DNA from 2 places in the Bacillus sp. S10(2024) genome. Region 2 is predicted to be linked to the other one. Evidence: predicted binding sites of a transcription regulator. Region 2 holds the regulator's gene; the other holds the start of a gene.
What was found. Region 2 encodes Rex, which represses fermentation and respiration genes when NADH is low (regulators of the CRP and FNR family bind a similar motif). Its sites were predicted from a motif close to TTGTGAAATATTTCACAA; they were not measured.
Positions count from the first base shown of each region.

Region 1: AB1280_RS20190 (DUF1641 domain-containing protein) is a predicted target of Rex. The motif match lies at 2,392-2,409, and genes of this name have one in related genera.

Region 1 is NZ_JBFLUR010000002.1:3,985,072-3,997,396, forward strand. It holds gene AB1280_RS20185 (NAD(P)/FAD-dependent oxidoreductase) at 623-1,801, opposite strand; gene AB1280_RS20190 (DUF1641 domain-containing protein) at 1,846-2,286, opposite strand; gene AB1280_RS20195 (ferritin) at 2,954-3,460, opposite strand; gene AB1280_RS20200 (MazG nucleotide pyrophosphohydrolase domain-containing protein) at 3,524-3,838, opposite strand; gene AB1280_RS20205 (TIGR00730 family Rossman fold protein) at 3,911-4,489, shown strand; gene AB1280_RS20210 (Dps family protein) at 4,785-5,225, opposite strand; gene AB1280_RS20215 (DUF3920 family protein) at 5,416-5,850, shown strand; gene AB1280_RS20220 (pirin family protein) at 6,155-6,853, shown strand; gene AB1280_RS20225 (M4 family metallopeptidase) at 7,002-8,651, shown strand; gene AB1280_RS20230 (metal-sulfur cluster assembly factor) at 8,693-9,007, opposite strand; gene AB1280_RS20235 (methyl-accepting chemotaxis protein) at 9,138-10,829, opposite strand; gene AB1280_RS20240 (class I SAM-dependent methyltransferase) at 11,441-12,235, opposite strand.
Region 2 is NZ_JBFLUR010000002.1:3,297,926-3,310,250, reverse strand. It holds gene AB1280_RS16690 (ATP-binding cassette domain-containing protein) at 1-1,679, opposite strand, end outside; gene AB1280_RS16685 (redox-sensing transcriptional repressor Rex) at 1,863-2,492, shown strand; gene AB1280_RS16680 (YdiK family protein) at 2,516-2,722, opposite strand; gene AB1280_RS16675 (CPBP family intramembrane glutamic endopeptidase) at 2,725-3,453, opposite strand; gene groES (co-chaperone GroES) at 3,984-4,268, shown strand; gene groL (chaperonin GroEL) at 4,307-5,941, shown strand; purine riboswitch at 6,168-6,269, shown strand; gene guaA (glutamine-hydrolyzing GMP synthase) at 6,421-7,959, shown strand; purine riboswitch at 8,126-8,227, shown strand; gene AB1280_RS16655 (NCS2 family permease) at 8,358-9,683, shown strand; rRNA gene AB1280_RS16650 (16S ribosomal RNA) at 10,155-11,705, shown strand; rRNA gene AB1280_RS16645 (23S ribosomal RNA) at 11,843-12,325, shown strand, end outside.

The sequences.
Region 1 (12,325 bases), 690 kb from region 2:
AGCATCGGGCTCATTGCTTTTTTTGTTGCGTGCCCAGCTAAGCTGGACGCTGCTCACTAGTGAAAGTCCAGTCTAGGTAAGAATCAAGTTGCCTAGTAGCTGACAGGCAAACGGGGGAGAAATTATGAGATTGAAGTCCTGCGACAAAGTAACTTCTTACTAGAAGTGCAAGCGAATTAGCAGGCCGTAACATAAAGTGCAGCTTGCAGCCTCGTCAGAGCCCCCTAGCAATAGGAGAAAGTCGAGCCTGGAGTTAATAGGTGAAGACGATAGAAGATGTGAAGAACTTGGAAATGCAACATCGAAGAATCCCTTCGGGTAAGGAGGATGGTATGCCTCACGTACGGTTTGATGAGGGGAAGCTATCTGTAAAGAAATCCGTTTCAGTTTTCTACTCTACTGCCTCTGTGCTCGCCTAGGCATGGCGAACTGCTTTTTACCGTCTAAAAAGAAAGAGGAGTACATAGAATATTTACAATACACAAAATTGTAACAAGGTAGACAGTATATTTAGAAATTTCAAAAGGTGTATGTCACTTTCTTGTCGAATAATTTATGTAGAGAATTTTGATCAAATAAAAACCCGAATCATAAATAAACATGATTCGGGTTATCATTCATCTTAATAAGCTAAGCTGAATAGACCTTTAATGTGTGATAAGTAACGAACGTTACTTGCTTCTTTCATTAGAGATGCTGGTAAGCCTTTAAGTGGAGTTGAGCTTGCTCCGATGATAGCAACCGCATCTTTACGGCCTAAACTTGCAAGTGTTCCAGAGTTTACTGGTGCAAACTCTTCGAATGCTTTTTCTTCTAGATGTGCATATAGATTGTAGCCAATTAGTTCGCCCATTTGCCAAGCGATTTGTGCTGTTGGCGGATATGGACGGCCTTCTGGACCGAAGACAACTGCACTGTCACCTGCAACGAATACGTCTTTATGAGAAGTAGATTGAAGGTATTCGTTAACAGTTGCACGGCCGCGGTTTACTTCAAGACCTGATTCACCTACTAGAGGGTTACCTTGAACGCCACCTGTCCAAACGAACGTATTTGCAACGATTTTTTGACCATCTTTTAAATCAATTGTATTGCCTTCAACGTTTGTTACAGGAAGGCCTGTTAAGAATTGAACGCCACGTGCTTCTAAGCTAGTAGTTGCACGTTCAATTAAATCATCCGGTAATACTGGAAGGATTTTTGGACCTGCTTCAACAAGCAATAGTTTGATGTCTTTCGGATTTACCCCGTGGCTTTTTGTAAGTTTTGGCATAATATCAGCAAGTTCACCAACTAGTTCAACGCCAGTTAATCCGCCGCCGCCGATTACGATTGTTGCGTCAGCTTCATTTTTTGTTTTCGCGTATTCTTGAATGCGTTCTTCAACATGTTTGAAGATTTTGTTTGCATCGTTTGCAGATTTTAATACCATGCTGTTTTCTTCTAATCCTGGGATGCCAAAGTAAGCTGTTTTACTTCCTAAAGCAACTACAAGAGCGTCGTAAGATAAAGTATTGCCATCGGCTAATTTTACTTCTTTTTTGTCTACCGAGAATGACTCAACTGTTGCGATTTTAAGATCGATATCTTTGCCTTTGAAAAGTTTTTCTAATGGCATAGCAATTGCCTGTTCAGCAATATTTCCTGCTGCAAGGCGGTGTAGTTCCGTAATAATTTGATGTGTTGGATATTGGTTGATAACTGTAACTTGTGCTTCTGATTTGCTGTAATGTTTACGTACATTTAAAGCTGCAAGAAGTCCGCCATAACCAGCACCTAAGATGACAATTTGTTTTGACATAGTATGATATCCCCCGTCTTTACTAATTGTTGTGTAAGAAAGAATTATTTATGATTGCGTTCTGCAGTAATTTGAAGATAAGCGTTTACAAAACGAAACATTTTTTGTGCTTGCGGATCTTTTAGCATTTTTAAAAGGCCAAAAAGACCGATAACTTCGTTGCTTTCTTCAGCGCGATCTTTCGCTTCGATAGCAGTTGCAGCAATGGTTTTCACTGTATCTTTTACAGGTTCTGCAAGTTCTTGGATTGCGCCAACAGTATCATTTTTTAATACTTCATCAGTAGCGACTGCTTGAGCGAAATCATAAGACTTTGTTAAAATGTTAACGAGCTCAGTTAATTTTGGAAGTTGATCTACTAATGTAGTTAAAGACTCTTGAATTTCAGGTTTTAATAGCTGATCAAGTACATCAAGCTGTCCTAGGTTAGCAGAAGTTTGTAATGATTCTTGTTCAGGCTTTGTTTGAGTGATTGTTTCTGGCATCTCCAATTCTCCTTTACGATAGCAATACTTCTTAAATTTTTGGGGAATGAAAGAAGATCCCCCATTACAGATAAGATTTCTTCGTCCGTAACAACTCGAGGAAATTTGTAAAATTTTACACAAAGATTTAGAGCAATATGCTCTTAAAGTTACTATTGCCCGTGAATATGTCTTTTCAAATCGTTGCAACATTCGAATGAACTATAAGTAATCACTGAATCCGAAATAGTAAATTTTAAAAGGCTAGTTGCTTCCTCTAGCTTATGGACTTGTCCAGTAAAAGACTTTGTCTACGAACTGAGTATATTATATACTACAATACACCTATGTTAACATAAAAATGATTATTAAGCATTCGATTTTAATGACTATAATCTACGAACTTACAGGGCGTTATACCTGTTGTTTTATTCCAAGTTTACAATGTAAGAATCATAACTCGACGAAAGTGGTTGATTTATGATTTTTTTGTACATTTTTCCCGTTAAAAATGTATCTTCTTTCGGATTAAAACTTGTATACAGTGCTACATTAGTAAGTGTTTTATCAACGATTATCGCTGGGGTTATGTTATAAAGTGAAACTTTAATCAGTGGGGGTCTTACTGTCCACGAATAGCGGGATAAAATAAGAAAAGCAACGAGCATCGGGCTCATCGCTTTTTTGTTTACTCAGCAGGCGGAGTAAATGTGCGTTTTTCTAATTCTGCATCTAACATAAACAATGCGTTTGAATCACTTGTAATACGTTTTAATTTTTGAATGATACTATCGAAAGACGCCTCTTCTTCTACTTGCTCATCAACGAACCATTTTAAGAAGGTGATGGTAGCATGTTCGCGTTCATCCCATGCAATATCAGATAAGTTATAAATACGTTTTGTAACCTCACGTTCATGCTCAAGGGCAATTTCAAAAGCAGATAAAATCGATTCGTATTCGTTATTTGGATGCTCAAATCCAGTGATGATTGCACGCTCACCGCGATCGTTAATGTAATTGTACAGCTTCATAGCATGGAAACGCTCTTCCTCTGCTTGTACAAGAAAGAAGTTTGCAAATCCATCATAGCTTTCTGATGTACAGTATGCTGCCATTGCCATATACACATGGGCCGAGTAAAATTCAAAGTTCATTTGATCATTTAATGCGTCGCGTAATTTTGGAGATAACATAAAAAGACCCCTTTCATATTAGTACAATGTAATCATAGCATAATTGAAAATAATTCTCACTTATTATTCAAATCGTTTGGAAAGTTTTTTTACATGTGCTTCCATAATATCTTGCAAGTCTAGGTCATATTTTTGCGCTAAAATAATAAGGTTTCCTAGTACATCTCCAAGTTCCTCTTTTAATTCTATTATTAGTTCTTCTTCGTTCTTCGCCGTTTCATCTGGGCGATCACGACCGATTTCGATAGCGCGTATAACGCGAGAAACTTCGCCAACTTCTTCTGCTAAAAAATTAACGCGAATAAAAGAATTATATTGGGCCCATCCGCGTTTATGATAAAATTGTTCCACCCAATTTTGAAATTCATTCGTATTCATCCTTTCCCCATCCTCTCAATATGTAGTATGATTACATTGTAGCATAACAATATATGGTTTTGGGGTGGCAGAATGAAACGGGTTTGTGTGTTTGCAGGATCAAATGTTGGGGAACGTCCAGAGTTTCAAAATGAAGCTCGTCAGCTTGGGGAAATATTAGTTCAAAATAATATAGAGCTTGTATATGGCGGTTCTTGCGTTGGGTTAATGGGAGAAGTTGCAAATCAAGTATTAGAGCTAGGCGGCCGTGTAACAGGCGTCATGCCGCGGGGATTATTTAGAGGAGAAATTGTTCATCACGGTTTAACAGAATTAATTGAAGTAGAGACAATGCATGAAAGAAAAGCGAAAATGAGTGAACTTGCTGATGCATTTATTGCATTGCCAGGCGGATATGGAACATTTGAAGAGCTGTTCGAAGTTGTATGTTGGTCGCAAATCGGGATTCATGAAAAGCCTGTTGGATTGCTCAACATTGCAGAATTCTATACACCATTATTACAAATGGTGGACCGTGCAGCAGAAGAAGGATTTATGAATCCATCAAATAAAGAATTACTTGTCTCTGCACAAACAGCTAATGAATTATTTGTGCAAATGAAGAATTATAAACGACCAGTTATGGGGAACAAGTGGAAGCAATTAACATGATAAAAACCGAGTGGGGGATCCCGCTCGGTTTTTTTGTATGTGTTGTGCATCGAATATTGTTGGAGGGTCTTAAAGTTGTGTCGAATCGCTGATATACTGTGAAAATTGTCGATAAATGGTGCATTTACGTCGATATATCAGAGATTTTTCTAATGATCTAGCTCCAGCAGCTAGATCAGTCGGTCGTTTCGCGCCTTCCTCCGAGGCAAAAAGCGTCTCTATGTCCAGGAGCGTGGGCGCCCTCCTGTTCTGAGCGAGTGGCTTCTGCTTTTCTAATTGTCCAGCTCCGTTTTTCTTATTGATTCAAGAATGCGCGTAACATCCATGCGTGTTTTTCAAGTTCTGTGTAGATGCCAAGTAGTAGGTCAGATGTCATTTCGTCGTCTGTGTCTTGGGCGATCTCCATGCCTTTTTTCAATTCCCCTAGCATCATTTCGTAGTCTTTCATAATTGTTTCGACCATCCCTTCTGCAGTTTCTCCGTAAGCTGCTTCTTGAATAGAAGATAATGTTAAATATTCTTTCATTGTTGCTACTGGTTTGCCACCAACTGCTAAAATACGTTCTGCAATTTCATCGATGTGCGTAGCTGCTTCTGTATAAAATTGTTCGAATTTCTCATGAAGTGTAAAGAATTGAGGTCCTGTAACGTACCAGTGGAAATTGTGTAATTTTGTGAATAAAACGTTCCAGTTTGCTACTTGTTTGTTTAATGTTTCAATTACTCGTGTGTTCATGTGATCAATCCCCTTTAAATTTTTATTTTATACTATTTGTTAATTTATAATTATTATAATCTAATAACAGGTATAAAATCAATCCTTTTTGCATATATAATTTTAAACATTTTGTGACCCACATGGATGTTTAAAATAAGAGCTAATGTGACATACAAGTAACAGAGAGTAAAGAGAAAGGAGAATGAAAATGCAGCTCCCATTTGAAAGGATCTATCAACAAGCTGGGAACTGGTATGTACTTGATGACGATTTTCCGTGGGATATACACCAAGTGAAGAGCGATGTTTTCTCATTAATTGAACGACGTGAGGTGCCTGTTATTTTCTGTGATACGTGTGAAACGAATGATGTGCTAATACGATTAGGAGAAGAGGAAGAAGAGTTTTTATTTCCTTTAAGCGGGTTTTATCATAAAGAAAAGCGACTTATTTTTGTTTGTATGTGGGAGAAGTATGAGAGCGTATTAGAAACATTGTTGCATGAGTTTCGGCACGATATGCAGCATGAACGTAAGTTATTGTACGTTGGAGATGAAATGTATGAAAAGCGTTGGATTGAAAAAGATGCAAGAGTGTTTGCGAAGAGAAAGCTGAGAGAATATAGGAGAAGATATATGAACTAAAATATATTTTTGCTATATTTTAGTTCATAACTTATTAAAATAAAGTAATTGACAATTATTAAGTTTAGTTCTAAACTGTAGTTACGATGCTAAGCAAGACGAATCAACATTTAAAAATAATGAGATTTGTCTGCAGCACAATTTAATACATTCATACAAATCAGATAGGGGAATATACAGAAGTAGTTCCTCTTGCAAGTAAAGCTCATTCGCGAGAAGCAGAAGCAACTGTTGGAATAATTAAGTACAGTTCAAAAAATTTTAAATAAATATCTCGAATTCGAGATAATATGAGGTGAATACTATGTTTAATAAAGTTGATCATAAACAAATGGGAAGAGCAAATCACGTTTGGTTAAATACACATTTTCATTTTTCATTTGCAGATTACTATAATCCAAGTAATATGAGATTCGGTGCACTTCGCGTTATTAATGATGATTTAGTAGCAGCGCAAACCGGATTTGAGATGCATCCGCACCGTGATATGGAGATTATTTCTTACGTAGTGGACGGAGCATTAACACACCAAGATAGTATGGGGAACCGCGGAACAATTGAGCGTGGACATGTGCAATATATGAGTGCTGGAACAGGTGTCTTCCATAGTGAGCACAACTTAGGCGATGAAACATTGCGCCTTTTGCAAATTTGGATTTTACCAGACCGTGCTGGTCATACACCAAATTACGGTGAATTTAAATTTGATTGGAATAAACGTGAGAATACATGGTTCCACATGGTTTCGCCAATTGATGGCGGTGCACCGATTGAAATTCATCAAGATGCAAACTTGTACTCTCTTGCTCTAGAAAAAGGAAAAGAGATCACATTCTCAGTTGGTGAAGGACGCCAAGCTTATTTGGTTCAAATTGAAGGAAGCGGTGTTGTGAATGGTGAAACGCTAGTAATGAGAGATGCAGCAGAAGCAATTGAAGAAGATATTCGCATTCAAGCATTGGAAACAGCTCATTATTTAGTAATTGAGATGAAGAAACAATAAGTATCTTCCAAGGGTAGCGTCTAAATAGGACGCTACTATTTTTTTGAATATTATGTCGAAATTTTCTAAAAAATTAAATAAAGGATATTGCTAATTATCCTAGAACTGTATAAAAGTGTAAAAAAATAGGGATGGGGAGTGTTGTTTTTTGAAAAAGAAAGTTCTATCTTCAACGGTAGCTTTGTCTATGGCTTTAGGAGCATTTACGACATTAGGTACATCAAGTACATATGCAGATGAGCAAAAAATTCAGTACAACCAAGAGTTTCAGACACCATCTTATATTGGAGAAGAGTGGAAAGCACCGGAAGGGCTAGATAAAAAAGAAACGGTGTTTGAGTATTTAAATGGTAAAAAAGACATGTTTAAATTAGCAGGAAATATGGAGAAACATTTTGAAATCGTTGGTGAAGAAAAAGATGCACAAGCAGAAACGACACATATGAAGCTTATTGAAAAACATAACGGTGTTCCTGTTTATGGATCTGATCAAACAGTAGCACTGGATAAAGATAATAATGTAAAAGCGTTTTTCGGACAAGTTATCCCGAATTTAGAAGATAAAAATATTCCAGCGAATGCGAGCATTTCAGAAGATGAGGCTGTAAATATCGCAAAGGCTGATATTGAGAAAGAAATTGGAAAAGTAGATAACTATGATGGTATTAAAAAAGATTTGTATGTATATGAAAAAGATGGACAATATTATCTGTCTTATCTTGTAAAAGCATCTACTTCAAAGCCAGCACCAGGCTATTGGCATTATTTCGTTGATGCAACAAACGGAAATGTCATTGAGAAGTACAATGCGATTGATCATATTACTGGGTTTGGTTACGGTGTAATGGGAAATCGAACAAGTTTTGAAATGGCACAGGACTCAAAAACTGGAGCTTTTTATTTATTCGATGGAACACGTGGAAAAGGTGTTCATACATTTGATGCACAAAATATGGATGAAAATTGGTTCAACCTATTCTCACAATGGCTTGGATATACCGGTGAGGAAATAGAAAGTAAAAATAAATTCTTCGAGGATAAAGCAGCTGTTGATGCGCACGCTAATGCTGAGAAAGTATACGATTATTATAAGAAAACATTCAATCGTAATTCCTTTGATAACGAAGGAGCGAAGTTGATTTCTACTGTTCATGTTGGGGAAGGCTGGAATAACGCAGCGTGGAACGGTGTCCAAATGATGTATGGTGATGGTGATGGTGAGGTATTCATTCCATTATCAGCTGGACTAGATGTTATCGCACATGAGCTGACTCACGCAGTAACAGAGTACACTGCAAATCTAGTGTACAAAAATGAGTCTGGCGCATTAAATGAATCGTTATCTGATATTATGGGAGCAATGGTTGACCGTGATGATTGGGAGCTTGGGGAAGACATTTATACACCAGGTACATCAGGGGATGCACTGCGTTCTTTAAGAGACCCAGCTTCTATTCCAAATCCATTAAAGCCAAGTGAAGGCTATCCAGATCATTATAGCAAGCGTTACACAGGAAACTTTGATAATGGCGGTGTTCATATTAACAGCAGCATTAACAACAAAGCGGCATATTTAGTTTCTGAAGGTGGCAAGCATTACGGTGTTACTGTAAATGGTGTAGGCCGCGAAGCAACAGAAAAAATTTATTACCGCGCTCTTTCAAAATATTTAACTGCAAACTCAAACTTTAAGATGATGCGCCAAGCTGCAATTCAAGCGGCTACAGATTTATACGGACAAAATTCTAAAGAAGTACAAGCTGTAAAGAAAGCATATGATGCAGTAGGAGTAAAGTGAGAAACGAAAAGACCTGACTCATATCAGGTCTTTTTTCTCATTTAATCACGAATGCCTAATGCGATTTTAGCAAACCTGGACATGCGCTCTTTTGTCCATGGTGGATTCCAAACAACATTTACTTCAATTTCGTTTAATTCAGGAACATTTGTTGCTAATACCATTTTGACATCAGATACAATTTGCCCAGCCATTGGACAACCGATAGAAGTCATTGTCATTGTAATGACGGCATTCTGTTGTTCGTCAGTTGTAACGTCATATACTAATCCAAGATTTATAATATCGACGCCAAGCTCAGGATCAATAACAGCCTCCAAGTTGGCATATACTTTATCTTCTAAAGTTTGAGACATAGTAGCACCTCTGTTCATGATTGATATTTATTCTCATTATAACGGATTTGCAATAAAGGTGCAGTGATCTAGCTCACAGTATTTTTTACATAGAAAGAAGCATTCCCTATAACAAGGAATGCTTTTGTTACTACTCTGTTTTAAAACGGGAAACAAGTGTGTCAAGTTCTTCTACAACATGTTTCATCTGCTGTGATTTACCAGACATGTCTTTTATTATGTGTACTTGCTCTCCTGCAGAGTTTGCGGTTTGTGTTGTCTCTGCTGCTACTTCACCCGAGATCGAAGCAATATTATTAAGAGAAGCATTCATTTCTTCTGCACTTGCAGCCATCTCTTCTGCAGTCGCTGAAACTTCTTGCATTTGTGAAGATACTGCATTAATTTGTTCGACAATGGTTGCGAAAGAAGAACCAGCTTCGCGAATTACTGTAATTCCTTGGGCAGCTTCTACTTGACCTTGTTCCATCATCAAATTTGCAGTTTTCGTATCATCTTGAATATGATGAAGCAACTGGTTAATACCCGTTGCAGCGGCTTTTGATTGTTCTGCAAGCTTACGCACTTCATCCGCAACAACGGCAAATCCTTTTCCTTGCTCTCCAGCCCGTGCTGCTTCAATGGAAGCATTTAATGCAAGAAGATTCGTTTGTTCCGCGATATTAGAGATAGATTGGACAGCTGTATCAATATGTTTTGTATGAGTGATTAGACGTTCGACGACTTGGGATGTAGCATTCACTGCGTCATGAATTGTTGTCATCTGTGTAATTGATTTTTCGATTACTTGACTACCTTCACTTGCACGGTCAGAAGTAGTTACAACTAGTTCTGCAACGTCGGAAGCAGACTGGGCAATACGCTGTACACTAACTGACATATCATCCATTGCAGTAGAACTTTCTTCAATGCTAGAAACTTGCACTTGAATGCTATGTTCTAATTCGGACATTGTTGCTTGGATACTCGTTGTTGCATCCATAGAAATATTCGTTTCTTTTAATATGTTTTCAGAAGCAGTGCGTACATTTAAAGATGTTTTTTGCACTTGTCCAATAATATATTGTAGATTTTCTAGCATTTGATTAAAGGAAGCGGCAATTTCGCCGATTTCGTCATTGCTTTTTACATGTAATCGTGCTGTTAAATCGCCGTCTTGGGATGCGAGTTCTTTTAGCTTTGTATCAATTTCTTCAATTGGTTTCACAAGTTTACCAGAGAACAACCAAGCTATGACAATTGCAATAATTGTACAAAGAACAAGAGAAATAAGGACAACCCCCTCAACAAATACGGATGAATCTTTCAATTGTTGGACAAGCTGATCGCACTTCGCATTTTCATCGTTACTATATTTTGAGAAATCACCGATTACTTTATAAACAGTTCCGTTTTGTTCAGCAGTCGCTTTTAGTGATTCGTCCCATTTCCCTTCGTCAATGAGAGGAATCACTTTTTCATTAATATAACGACTCCATTGTGATCCTAACTCAATTGTATCTTTTATATTTTGAGGAGTATTTGAATCGTTTAGTAGTTTTCCTTTTGTATCTTCTAGTAGTTTTTCCATTTCGTGAAATTTATCTAGTTCGGAACGGTTATGCTGTAATAGATAGCCTCGTAACGCTGAGATTTGTACTTGATATGCATCACTGCGCTCTTTTAACACCGTTGCTTTCGGTGCAACATCTTTTTGTAATGTTGTTGCTATATTGTTTTCTTTGTTGGCAAAGAAAAAAATACAAGCTAATGCAATGCCAAATAAAGCACAAATTGTTCCCATCATAAACATAAATTTTTTACGAATGCTCACGTATTTCATAATGATAAATCCTCCTTTTAATAATTGATTTATAAAGATTAATTAATATTATGATTAAAAAGTACTTTATTTCGATTTCGTTCGAAATAAAGCACTTTTCTTTCCTTTAGGAATTATAGCAGACTACAGTATGGAAAGTAAGAAAATATTTTTTTATTAAGATTTTTGCATATAATTAGAAAAGAAAATGCTTTATCTCATATTACTGGGAAGGCATTGTCATGAAAAAAAGCAGTAATCTTGCAAGTAACAAGTCAAATATCATTGTAAAAGTATGTATGTAAAAATTATAACAAACAGTATAGGGGAGAAATATAGAAAGAGGCTTTTGTTCGAAAAAAATATACATTTATATATAGGGGGATTTTTTAAAAAAAGTTTACTAATATAAAAATAAGTATTGTATTTATAAAAAACATACTGTATAATCCTAAATAATCGATGATGATTATCATTTTTCTTGTTTATTGGCATGTGTGTTATTATACCTTTTTTGCTATATAGTCAAAAAACAAATTGTCCTATCTAACAATATTTTGGTAATCTCTTATCTCAACTCAACTTATACTATGCACAGAAGAAAAGCTCTCTTCATTTTGAAGAGAGCTTTTCTATATATTTTTGGCGATGAGTGTATATAGTCCAGGGATACGATCTTCAATTCCTTTCAGGACAGGAAAGACCCATTTTTGCTTTGCGCCACATTCTTCTGTGAGCTCCTCGATATGAAGGCCTGCTTGTGCAATGCTTGTTACGATTTCTCCTAACGTCCATCTGCGAATCATATTTTTAGGTAAAGAATTACGCTCTGCTTCTGATAGGAGTATACTATAGGCTACATCTATTTCAATTACATCTTTTTGAAAGTAATCCCCGCTTGCAATTACTTTGTTATCTTCTACTTGTAGCAGTTTTGTATACATGGGGTGATAGTCTCGTAAAATAAATGTGCCACCGTGTTTTAGTAATTGAGAAATGATTGTAAATAAAGGTTTTAAATCTATGAAATAATGGAGCACACCAAGCTCAAGTAATACTACGTCAAATGAACCGATTTCTTCTTGTATATTGAGTACATCAGACACGATGTACTCAATATGTGTTTCAGCAGCTTCGGCAAGTTCTCTTGCATATTTTGCGTTGCTTTCTGAAATATCGACAACTGTTACATCTGCTCCGAGCAGAGAAAGTGCAACCGCTTTACTTCCTTTGGATCCCATTAGATTTATAATTCGTTTTCCATGCACTGTACCTATATAAGGTACATAATGAGTGACCTCCGCAGCGGGGTTTTCTCGTATTTGCTTGCCGTAAGACTGAGGTGTTCCGTGGCGATTTGTCCAAGCTTTATAAGCTGCTTTACTCCAGCTATCTTTATTTGTTGCACTTAATTGCTCTTGATTCAAAACAATCTCTCCTTTCCGTGAAGGTATATAGTTTCCTTATGAAAATTAGAGAATCCTGCTTGTGATCTGATAATAATTTGATTTTTCAGC
Region 2 (12,325 bases):
TGTGCCACTTGTTTTTGTACAGGTTTATTTGTTTCTTGGTCTTCAAGTTCAGCGCGTTCGAGCATTTCATTTTTCTTTTCTATATAATAATCGTAATCACCGAGGTATTCCTCAGCTCCACCCTGGGATAACTCAATCACCTTTGTGGCAATGCGATTAATGAAATAGCGGTCATGGGAAACAAATAAAATCGTTCCTGGAAAATCAATAAGCGCATTTTCTAAAATTTCTTTGCTGCTTAAATCTAAATGGTTGGTCGGTTCGTCTAAAATAAGTACATTTGACTTTTGCATCATAAGCTTTGCAAGAGCTAAACGTGCCTTTTGTCCACCGCTTAAAGAAGAAACGGGTTTTAGAACGTCGTCACCAGAAAATAAAAAGTTCCCAAGTACTGTGCGAATCTCTTTTTCTGGTTGCATCGGATAATCATCCCAAAGTTCATCTAATACACGTTTTGATGATGTTAAGTTTGCTTGTTCTTGGTCATAATATCCGATAGAAACGTTAGAACCAAACGAAATAGTACCGTTTAAAGGGCGAAGTTTATCCACAAGAGATTTTAATAAAGTGGATTTTCCGATTCCGTTTGGACCGACTAGCGCAACACTATCACCTCTCGTTAATTGGAAACGAATGTTTTGAATAATTGGCTCATTCTCATAGCCAATTGTCACATCTCTTACTTGTAATACATCATTACCACTTTGTTTATCGATATCAAAGTGGAAAGAAGCGGATTTTGTATCGCCGATTGGTTTGTCCATAAGTTCCATACGATCTAATTGTTTTCGGCGGCTTTGCGCCCGTTTTGTTGTAGACGCACGGGCAATATTCTTTTGGATAAAATCTTGCAATTTTGTTACTTCTTCTTGCTGTTTTTCGTAACGTTTCATCTCTTGTTCATATAGGGCCGCTTTAAGGTCTAAGTATTTACTATAGTTTCCTGTGTACTTTCGACTTTGTTTATTGGAGATTTCATATACTTGTGTGACAAGTCTATCTAGAAAGTACCGATCGTGTGAAACGATTAAAATAGCCCCAGGATAACCTTGTAAATATTGCTCGAGCCACGTTAATGTATCGATATCTAAATGGTTGGTTGGCTCATCGAGAATAAGTAAATCTGGTTTTGTTAATAATAACTTCCCGAGAGCTAAACGAGTCTTTTGTCCACCGCTTAATGTGGAGATTGTCGTTCCGTGTGTTTCGGGAGGAAAACCAAGACCGCTTAAAACAGAACGAATATCAGCTTCGTATTGATAGCCGCCTTCATTTTTATAGTCTAATTGTAGACGATCATATTCTGCTAACAATTTTTCATAAATGGTTTCATTTGTGAAGTTCTCTTCTTTTCCCATTTCTTGTTCTAGTCTGCGGAGTTCTTTCTCCATGCGTTGTAAGTGAAGAAAGACCGTTAGCATTTCATCCCAAATTGTTAATGATGTTTCAAGACCAGTGTGCTGCGCTAAGTAACCGATAGATACATCTTTCGGCTTTATAATTTCGCCGCCGTCATGGGATAATTCTCCGGCAATAATCTTTAATAATGTAGACTTTCCTGCGCCATTACGCCCGACAAGTGCAATACGATCGCGCGTCTGTACTTCTAACTTAATGTTTGAAAGAATCACTTCGGCGGCGAACAACTTGGAAAGGTTATTCACTTGTAGTAAAATCAATGTTTTCACCTCAAATATTTTCTTAACTTTGCCATGATTATATTTCTCAATCATACTAAAAATAGTGTATAGTTGAACATAAATAGAGAAATTCTCTCTCTATTATACAAGGAAAACTATCAATGCTAAACTTCCGTACATGTTTCAATCACTTGAACAGATAGGAAGAGAGGAGGGGGTTGCATGGAGCAGCCTAAAATTCCGCAGGCAACTGCCAAAAGATTGCCTCTATACTATCGATTTATCCAAAACCTATCGTTATCTGGTAAGCAACGCGTATCATCTGCAGAATTAAGTGAAGCGGTGAAAGTGGATTCAGCGACAATTCGAAGAGATTTTTCATATTTTGGGGCATTAGGGAAAAAGGGATATGGCTATAATGTAAATTATTTATTGTCGTTTTTTCGCGAAACACTTGATCAAGACGATGTAACACGTGTAGCATTAATTGGGGTAGGTAATTTAGGTACCGCTTTCTTACATTACAATTTTACGAAAAATAATAATACAAAAATTGAGATGGCATTTGACGTTGATGAAGAGAAAGTTGGAAAAGAAATCGGCGGGATTCCAGTATATCATCTGGATGAGTTAGAAGAGAGACTATCGGGTGATATAAAAGTGGCAATATTAACAGTGCCTGCTTCTGTTGCACAAGCTGTAGCAGATCGCTTATCACATACGAGCATACAAGGTGTTTTAAACTTTACACCTGCTAGGCTAAACATATCAGAACATATTCGAATTCATCATATTGATTTAGCGGTAGAGTTACAAACGCTCGTGTACTTTTTGAAAAATTATCCACAATAAAAACGCAGGAATCTCCTGCGTTTTTATTGTGGATAATTTTTCTGGCTATCTTTTTTCGGTTTAGAAAAAAGAAGGCGAATTGCCAAATTAAAATCAACTGTTGCCATTATGGCAAGTAGTATTGTGTAAAAGTTCCAAATCGTGTCTTTCACACTTGTGATTGCTAAGTATGTAAATATACAACCTAGAAGAAAATACAAAGTTGCCATAACAAATGGTGAATTTCGCATGTTTAAAATCCTCCGATGAATCCTTGCAGTTTTTCAGCTTTTTCTAGATAGGGACGAAGTACGAATGTAATTAACATAACATTTGTATTCATCATAACATGAGCCATAATTGGTACAATAATTCGTTTTGTTTGTACGTATAAAAATGAAAAAACAAGTCCCATGGAAATATACACTAATAAATGTGTAGGGTCAAAATGAATGAGAGCAAATATAAGCGAACTTACGATTGCTGCGATAAAGAAGTTATATCGTTTATATAGTGTGCCAAATAGAATTTTTCTAAATACAATCTCCTCAAGAATAGGAGCAAATATAGATGAAACAATCATAAATAATGGCGCAGCTTTTATAATATCGATAATGTTTTGTGTATTTTCAGATTCTGCTTTAATTTTAAAAACTTGTGTTTCAATTGTGCCAGCAATAACTTGGGCAAATAAAGCAAGAAAAACTCCTAGAATAATCCACCCTATCGTAGCAGGTATGTTTGTTTTTCCGCGATTCCATTTTTCGGATTCTGTATCATTACGGAGTAACACAAGGATGATGATAAGAGCGATAAAGAAGCTAATCAGTCCCCAATGTGCACTTGCCAGTTGAACTTTTTCTTCAAAGGTCCGGTGTCCATTATTGTATACTCCGCTTTTTAAAAGAATCCATCCACCGATTATACCTGATAATTGCATCAAAATATATGTAACAATAACCCACCAATATTGTCTCTTCAATTTCGTAACTCCTTTTTGAATTTTTTGTAAAGAAAAAGGAAAATGCTCTATCCATAGAGAAAACAACTTATGGCATCTTTCTTATTGTAACATAGGAGAAGGTGAAAAAAAGATGGAATCTCTATCATGTGCAAGTTAAAAAACGCCATAGGCCCCTTTCTTTTTAGAGGAGGACGAGAGTAGTTGGCCGTGCTTAGAAGCAGTCAGAGCCTTTTCCTGCCACATACGATGTTTATAAACAAAGGGAGCAAGTAACGGTCATGTTGTATTTTGTATAGCAGTGACTTAATATGTCGGAAAATTAAAATGGATATATGTATCAATGCATCTTCCATTATGTAATTATTAAGTAAGGTATAAACACTTTGGAACAAGTGGAAGAGGGGATAAAATAGTTTTCCGAAAAATTACGATTTTTTCACTTGCAAAAGAAAATGAGATTCTTTATTATAATAAGTGTGTTAGCACTCGAAGTGTTAGAGTGCTAATAAATATAAAATTTACATAATAAATTGAGGAGGTTGTTGTTCATGCTAAAGCCATTAGGTGATCGCGTTATTATTGAACTTGTTCAGGCAGAAGAAAAAACAGCAAGTGGTATCGTACTACCAGACACTGCAAAAGAAAAACCACAAGAAGGTAAAGTAGTGGCAGTTGGTACTGGTCGTGTGCTTGAAAATGGTGAGCGTGTTGCTTTAGATGTAGCTACAGGAGATCGTATCATCTTCTCAAAATATGCAGGTACTGAAGTGAAATACGAAGGTACAGAATACTTAATTTTACGTGAAAGCGACATCTTAGCAATTATTGGTTAATTATATAAATCTTTAAAAATTCAAGGGGGTCAAATATTATGGCAAAAGATATTAAATTTAGTGAAGAAGCACGTCGTTCGATGCTTCGCGGTGTCGACACTCTTGCAAACGCAGTAAAAGTTACACTTGGACCAAAAGGTCGTAACGTTGTACTTGAGAAAAAATTCGGTTCTCCGCTTATTACAAATGACGGTGTAACAATCGCAAAAGAAATTGAATTAGAAGATGCATTTGAAAATATGGGTGCAAAACTAGTTGCAGAAGTTGCTAGCAAAACAAACGATGTAGCTGGTGATGGAACAACAACTGCAACTGTATTAGCGCAAGCAATGATTCGTGAAGGTTTAAAGAACGTAACAGCTGGTGCGAATCCAATGGGTCTTCGTAAAGGTATTGAAAAAGCTGTTGTAGCAGCAATTGAAGAATTAAAAACGATTTCTAAACCAATCGAAGGTAAATCTTCTATTGCACAAGTAGCTGCTATTTCTGCTGCTGACGAAGAAGTAGGACAATTAATTGCAGAAGCGATGGAGCGCGTTGGTAACGACGGCGTTATTACATTAGAAGAATCTAAAGGATTCACAACAGAATTAGATGTAGTAGAAGGTATGCAGTTCGACCGTGGATATGCTTCTCCTTACATGATTACTGATTCTGATAAAATGGAAGCTGTTCTTGATAATCCATTTATCTTAATTACAGATAAAAAGGTTTCTAGCATTCAAGAAATCTTACCAGTATTAGAGCAAGTGGTACAACAAGGTAAACCACTTCTTATCATCTCTGAAGACGTAGAAGGCGAAGCGTTAGCTACATTAGTAGTAAATAAACTTCGTGGTACGTTCAACGTAGTAGCTGTTAAAGCTCCTGGCTTCGGTGATCGTCGTAAAGCGATGTTAGAAGATATCGCAATCTTAACTGGCGGCGAAGTAATTACAGAAGAGTTAGGCCGTGACTTAAAATCTGCAACTATTGCATCTCTAGGCCGTGCTGGCAAAATTGTTGTAACGAAAGAAAATACAACAATTGTTGAAGGTGTAGGAAACACAGAACAAATCGAAGCTCGCATCGGTCAAATTCGTGCGCAGTTAGAAGAAACAACTTCTGAATTCGATCGCGAAAAATTACAAGAACGTCTTGCTAAATTAGCGGGTGGCGTAGCTGTAATTAAAGTGGGTGCGGCAACTGAAACTGAATTGAAAGAGCGCAAACTTCGCATTGAAGATGCACTTAACTCAACTCGTGCAGCAGTAGAAGAAGGTATTGTTGCTGGTGGTGGTACTGCACTTATGAACGTATATACTAAAGTAGCTGGTCTTGCAGCTGAAGGCGACGAAGCAACAGGTATTAACATCGTACTTCGTGCGTTAGAAGAGCCGGTTCGTCAAATCGCAGTGAACGCTGGTTTAGAAGGTTCTGTAGTTGTAGAGCGCTTAAAAGGCGAAAAAGTTGGCGTTGGTTTCAACGCAGCAACAGGCGAATGGGTAAATATGCTTGAGTCTGGTATCGTAGATCCAACGAAAGTAACTCGTTCTGCTCTTCAAAACGCAGCATCTGTTGCGGCAATGTTCTTAACAACTGAAGCAGTTGTTGCTGACAAGCCAGAACCAAACGCACCTGCAATGCCTGACATGGGTGGCATGGGCATGGGCGGTATGGGCGGTATGATGTAATAAGCCCTCATTATGAGAAGCTGTTCAATGTTATAAATAGTTAGTAAAAAGGCTACTTCCTAATGAAAGGAGGTAGTCTTTTTGTGTTAGATACATAGAGATACTTGAAAAAACTTCGTGTACAAACAATCGTTGAGAGCGGTCTCACTATATAGGGAAATAATTTCTGTAGAATTTTGTCGCTTTCTCCTTGACCGTATTCACGTTTCATTGTTAGAATCTAGAAAGATAATATTAAACGTTCCTTCATATATCCTCAATAATACGGATTGAGAGTCTCTACCGGGTTACCGTAAACAACCTGACTATGAAGGCAGTGTGTCTATATTTATAAGGAACAAATTCCTTTATAAAGCTAGACTCCTGCCTTTTCTTTGTTATGAGACTGAGGGCAGGGGACTAGCTTTTTTTATTATATTGGTAATTGTTTTTACCAAATTGGTGAAAATGTTTATATACAGAACTATGGGGTGATTATTTTGAAGAAACAACACGATACGATTATCGTTTTAGATTTTGGAAGTCAGTACAATCAGTTAATTGCGCGTCGCATTCGTGAATTTGGCGTGTATAGTGAACTTCATCCACATACAATTACAGCAGAAGAAATTAAAGCGATGAATCCAAAAGGAATTATCTTCTCTGGTGGACCGAACAGTGTATATGGCGAAAGTGCATTCCACTGTGACGAAAAAATCTTTGATTTAGGCTTACCGATCTTCGGTATTTGCTACGGCATGCAGTTAATGACAAAGCACTTTGGTGGAAAAGTAGAACGTGCAGACCATCGTGAGTACGGAAAAGCAGTATTAAAAGTAGAGAACCAATCGAAATTATATACAAACCTTCCAGAAGAACAAGTTGTTTGGATGAGTCATGGTGACTTAGTAACAGGTTTACCAGAAGGTTTCGTAGTAGATTCAACAAGTGACTCTTGTCCAATTGCTGGTATGAGCAATGAAGCACAAAACTTATATGGTGTACAATTCCACCCAGAAGTGCGTCACTCTGAGCACGGTAACGATTTAATTAAGAACTTTGTATTCGGTGTTTGTGGTTGTACTGAAGGCTGGAACATGGAGAACTTCATTGAAGTAGAATTAGAAAAGATTCGTGAAACAGTTGGCGACAAGAAAGTACTATGTGCACTTAGCGGTGGCGTAGATTCTTCTGTTGTAGCTGTATTAATTCATAAAGCAATCGGTGACCAATTAACATGTATTTTCGTTGACCACGGCTTACTTCGTAAAGGAGAAGCTGAAGGGGTTATGAAAACATTTAGTGAAGGCTTCCACATGAATGTTATTAAAGTGGATGCAAAAGAACGCTTCATGAGTAAATTAGCAGGTGTTGAAGATCCAGAACAAAAACGTAAAATCATCGGTAACGAATTTATTTATGTATTTGATGACGAAGCTTCTAGACTAGAAGGAATGGACTTCTTGGCACAAGGTACACTGTACACAGATATTATTGAAAGTGGTACAGCGACTGCACAAACAATTAAATCTCACCATAACGTTGGTGGACTTCCGGAAGATATGCAGTTCAAATTAATCGAGCCTTTAAATACGTTATTTAAAGACGAAGTACGTGAGTTAGGTTCTGAATTAGGAATTCCAGACGAAATCGTATGGCGTCAACCATTCCCAGGTCCAGGACTTGGTATTCGTGTATTAGGTGAAATTACAGAAGAGAAATTAGAAATCGTTCGTGAATCTGATGCAATTTTACGTGAAGAAATCAAAAAAGCTGGTTTAGATCGTGAAGTTTGGCAATATTTCACTGCACTTCCTGGTATGCGAAGTGTAGGTGTTATGGGTGACGAGCGTACGTATGATTACACAGTAGGTATTCGTGCAGTAACATCTATTGATGGTATGACAGCAGACTGGGCACGTATTCCGTGGGATGTATTAGAGAAAATCTCTGTACGTATCGTAAACGAAGTGAAGCACGTTAACCGTATCGTGTATGATATTACTTCTAAGCCACCAGCAACAATTGAGTGGGAATAAGTTGAATTTCATAATATAGAAGACGATCCATCTATACCTTTATGTATAGATGGATCGTCTTTTTTTGTTTTTTATACGAACGAAAATTAATTTTAAGTAAAAAACGTTCGTTTTTCAGATTGACACTTACCTGTATATGAGTTAATATGAATATGTAATTAATAATAAAAATGAATATTTCAGCCGTCGTATAATATCGGGAATATGGCCCGAAAGTTTCTACCTTGCTACCGTAAATGGCTTGACTACGAGGCGTTTTAATATAAGGGTAAGGGATACTTGCCTTTATTTACAGACGCTTCCATGTATAATGCATTGGAAGCCTTTTTTATTTTTAAAGATAAAAAAGGGGCTAGTAAGGAGTGCGACGAGCAATTATATAACGGGGGAAACATAGGATGAAACGTTATTTTCAGTTCGATGAGCTCGGCACAAATTATAAAACAGAGCTCATTGCAGGATTAACAACATTTTTGTCGATGGCATATGTATTGTTTGTTAATCCCGCTACACTATCGCTGGGACATGTTAAGGGATTGCCGGCAGGAACCGGAATGGATCCGGGAGCAGTGTTTGTTGCTACGGCTTTAGCAGCGGCAATTGGATCACTAATTATGGGGATTTTTGCAAAGTACCCAATCGCACTAGCGCCGGGAATGGGGATTAATGCTTTCTTTGCTTACACAGCCGTATTAACAATGGGGATTCCATGGCAAACGGCGATTGCTGGAACACTAGTATCAGGTATTATGTTTATTATTCTTACAGCTTCCGGCCTTCGTGAAAAAATTATTAACGCAATTCCAACAGAATTAAAGTTTGCAGTAGCAGCTGGAATTGGGTTGTTCATCGCATTTCTTGGTTTTCAAAATGCGGGGATTATTGTAAATAATGATGCTGTGCTTGTTGGTTTAGGTGATTTAACGAAAGGAACGACATTACTTGCTATTTTTGGTGTAGTTGTAATCGTTATTTTAATGACAAGAAACGTTAATGGGGCAGTATTCTTTGGAATGGTGCTTACAGCGATTGTTGGTGTAGCAACAGGGTTAATTGATACACCAAAGTCGATTGTTGGTGCAGTTCCAAGCTTAACACCGACATTCGGAGTTGCTCTTCAGCACCTTGGAGATATTTTTACCGCTAAGATGCTTGTTGTTATATTAACTTTCTTTTTTATCGATTTCTTTGATACAGCAGGAACGCTTGTGGCAGTTGCCAATCAAGCTGGCTTAATGAAAGATAATAAATTACCACGTGCGGGGAAAGCGTTAATCTCTGATGCGATTGCAACTGTAATCGGAGCAATACTTGGTACATCAACAACAACGTCTTATATTGAATCCTCTGCAGGGGTAGCAGCAGGAGGACGCTCTGGATTTACAGCAGTTGTAACAGCAGGGTTTTTCTTATTAGCACTTTTCTTTTCACCATTATTAAGTGTAGTAACACCATCAGTAACAGCGCCAGCTTTAATTATTGTAGGGGTGTTGATGGTTTCATCATTAGGAGAAATTGATTGGAAGAAATTCGAAACGGCAGTACCGGCATTTTTTACAATTATTTCAATGCCGCTTACATACAGTATCGCAACGGGAATTGCGATTGGGTTTATCTTCTATCCAATTACAATGGTTGTAAAAGGACGAAGAAAAGAAATTCATCCGATTATGTATGTCATGGCAATTTTGTTTGTACTCTATTTCATGTATGTTCGTAAATAAAGGGGTTTTTCTGAAAGGACTAGGAGGGGATGCCTAGTCCTTTTTGTATTTTATAATAAATGTGTGAGAGATCTAGTTTATTTTTTGTTATTTGTATAGATAAAAGTTTTATAAGTTATATAAAGAAAATAACTTGAGAAATAGATGAGTTGAAAAGAGCAGAATCAAGCTGTGCATAGCAGGGGCTTATATATTGATTGAGGATAGACAAAAGGCTTATTAATAGAAAATGAGCCTTTTTATATTTTATTAGAAAAACATATTGACGTTTAATATGAAAGAGTGTAGTATTATACGAGTCGCTGCTGCAACAGAGCAGAAAGCGAAAACGAAATAAAACACCTAGTTGACATCGAATGAATGAGATGTTAACATAAGGAAGTCGCGATTGAGCGACAGATAAGTTCTTTGAAAACTGAACGAAACAAACAACGTGAAACGTCAATTTTTATTTATGATGCTAGACAAACTTTATTGGAGAGTTTGATCCTGGCTCAGGATGAACGCTGGCGGCGTGCCTAATACATGCAAGTCGAGCGAACCGATTAAGAGCTTGCTCTTAAGAAGTTAGCGGCGGACGGGTGAGTAACACGTAGGTAACCTGCCTATAAGACTGGGATAACTCCGGGAAACCGGGGCTAATACCGGATAACATTTTGCACCGCATGGTGCGAAATTGAAAGGCGGCTTCGGCTGTCACTTATAGATGGACCTGCGGCGCATTAGCTAGTTGGTGAGGTAACGGCTCACCAAGGCGACGATGCGTAGCCGACCTGAGAGGGTGATCGGCCACACTGGGACTGAGACACGGCCCAGACTCCTACGGGAGGCAGCAGTAGGGAATCTTCCGCAATGGACGAAAGTCTGACGGAGCAACGCCGCGTGAACGATGAAGGCTTTCGGGTCGTAAAGTTCTGTTGTTAGGGAAGAACAAGTGCTAGTTGAATAAGCTGGCACCTTGACGGTACCTAACCAGAAAGCCACGGCTAACTACGTGCCAGCAGCCGCGGTAATACGTAGGTGGCAAGCGTTATCCGGAATTATTGGGCGTAAAGCGCGCGCAGGTGGTTTCTTAAGTCTGATGTGAAAGCCCACGGCTCAACCGTGGAGGGTCATTGGAAACTGGGAGACTTGAGTGCAGAAGAGGAAAGTGGAATTCCATGTGTAGCGGTGAAATGCGTAGAGATATGGAGGAACACCAGTGGCGAAGGCGACTTTCTGGTCTGTAACTGACACTGAGGCGCGAAAGCGTGGGGAGCAAACAGGATTAGATACCCTGGTAGTCCACGCCGTAAACGATGAGTGCTAAGTGTTAGAGGGTTTCCGCCCTTTAGTGCTGAAGTTAACGCATTAAGCACTCCGCCTGGGGAGTACGGCCGCAAGGCTGAAACTCAAAGGAATTGACGGGGGCCCGCACAAGCGGTGGAGCATGTGGTTTAATTCGAAGCAACGCGAAGAACCTTACCAGGTCTTGACATCCTCTGACAACCCTAGAGATAGGGCTTCCCCTTCGGGGGCAGAGTGACAGGTGGTGCATGGTTGTCGTCAGCTCGTGTCGTGAGATGTTGGGTTAAGTCCCGCAACGAGCGCAACCCTTGATCTTAGTTGCCATCATTAAGTTGGGCACTCTAAGGTGACTGCCGGTGACAAACCGGAGGAAGGTGGGGATGACGTCAAATCATCATGCCCCTTATGACCTGGGCTACACACGTGCTACAATGGACGGTACAAAGAGTCGCAAGACCGCGAGGTGGAGCTAATCTCATAAAACCGTTCTCAGTTCGGATTGTAGGCTGCAACTCGCCTACATGAAGCTGGAATCGCTAGTAATCGCGGATCAGCATGCCGCGGTGAATACGTTCCCGGGCCTTGTACACACCGCCCGTCACACCACGAGAGTTTGTAACACCCGAAGTCGGTGGGGTAACCTTTTGGAGCCAGCCGCCTAAGGTGGGACAGATGATTGGGGTGAAGTCGTAACAAGGTAGCCGTATCGGAAGGTGCGGCTGGATCACCTCCTTTCTATGGAGAATTGATGAACGCTGTTCATCAATATAAGTTTCCGTGTTTCGTTTTGTTCAGTTTTGAGAGAACTATCTCTCGAAAATATATGTTCTTTGAAAACTAGATAACAGTGTAGCTCATATTTTTTTAATTTTGGTTAAGTTAGAAAGGGCGCACGGTGGATGCCTTGACACTAGGAGTCGATGAAGGACGGGACTAACACCGATATGCTTCGGGGAGCTGTAAGTAAGCTTTGATCCGGAGATTTCCGAATGGGGAAACCCACCATACGTAATGGTATGGTATCTTTATCTGAATACATAGGGTAAAGAAGACAGACCCAGGGAACTGAAACATCTAAGTACCTGGAGGAAGAGAAAGCAAATGCGATTTCCTGAGTAGCGGCGAGCGAAACGGAATCTAGCCCAAACCAAGAGGCTTGCCTCTTGGGGTTGTAGGACATTCTATACGGAGTTACAAAGGAACGAGGTAGACGAAGCAGCCTGGAAAGGCTCGTCATAGAAGGTAACAACCCTGTAGTTGAAACTTCGTTCCCTCTTGAATGTATCCTGAGTACGGCGGAACACGTGAAATTCCGTCGGAATCTGGGAGGACCATCTCCCAAGGCTAAATACTAC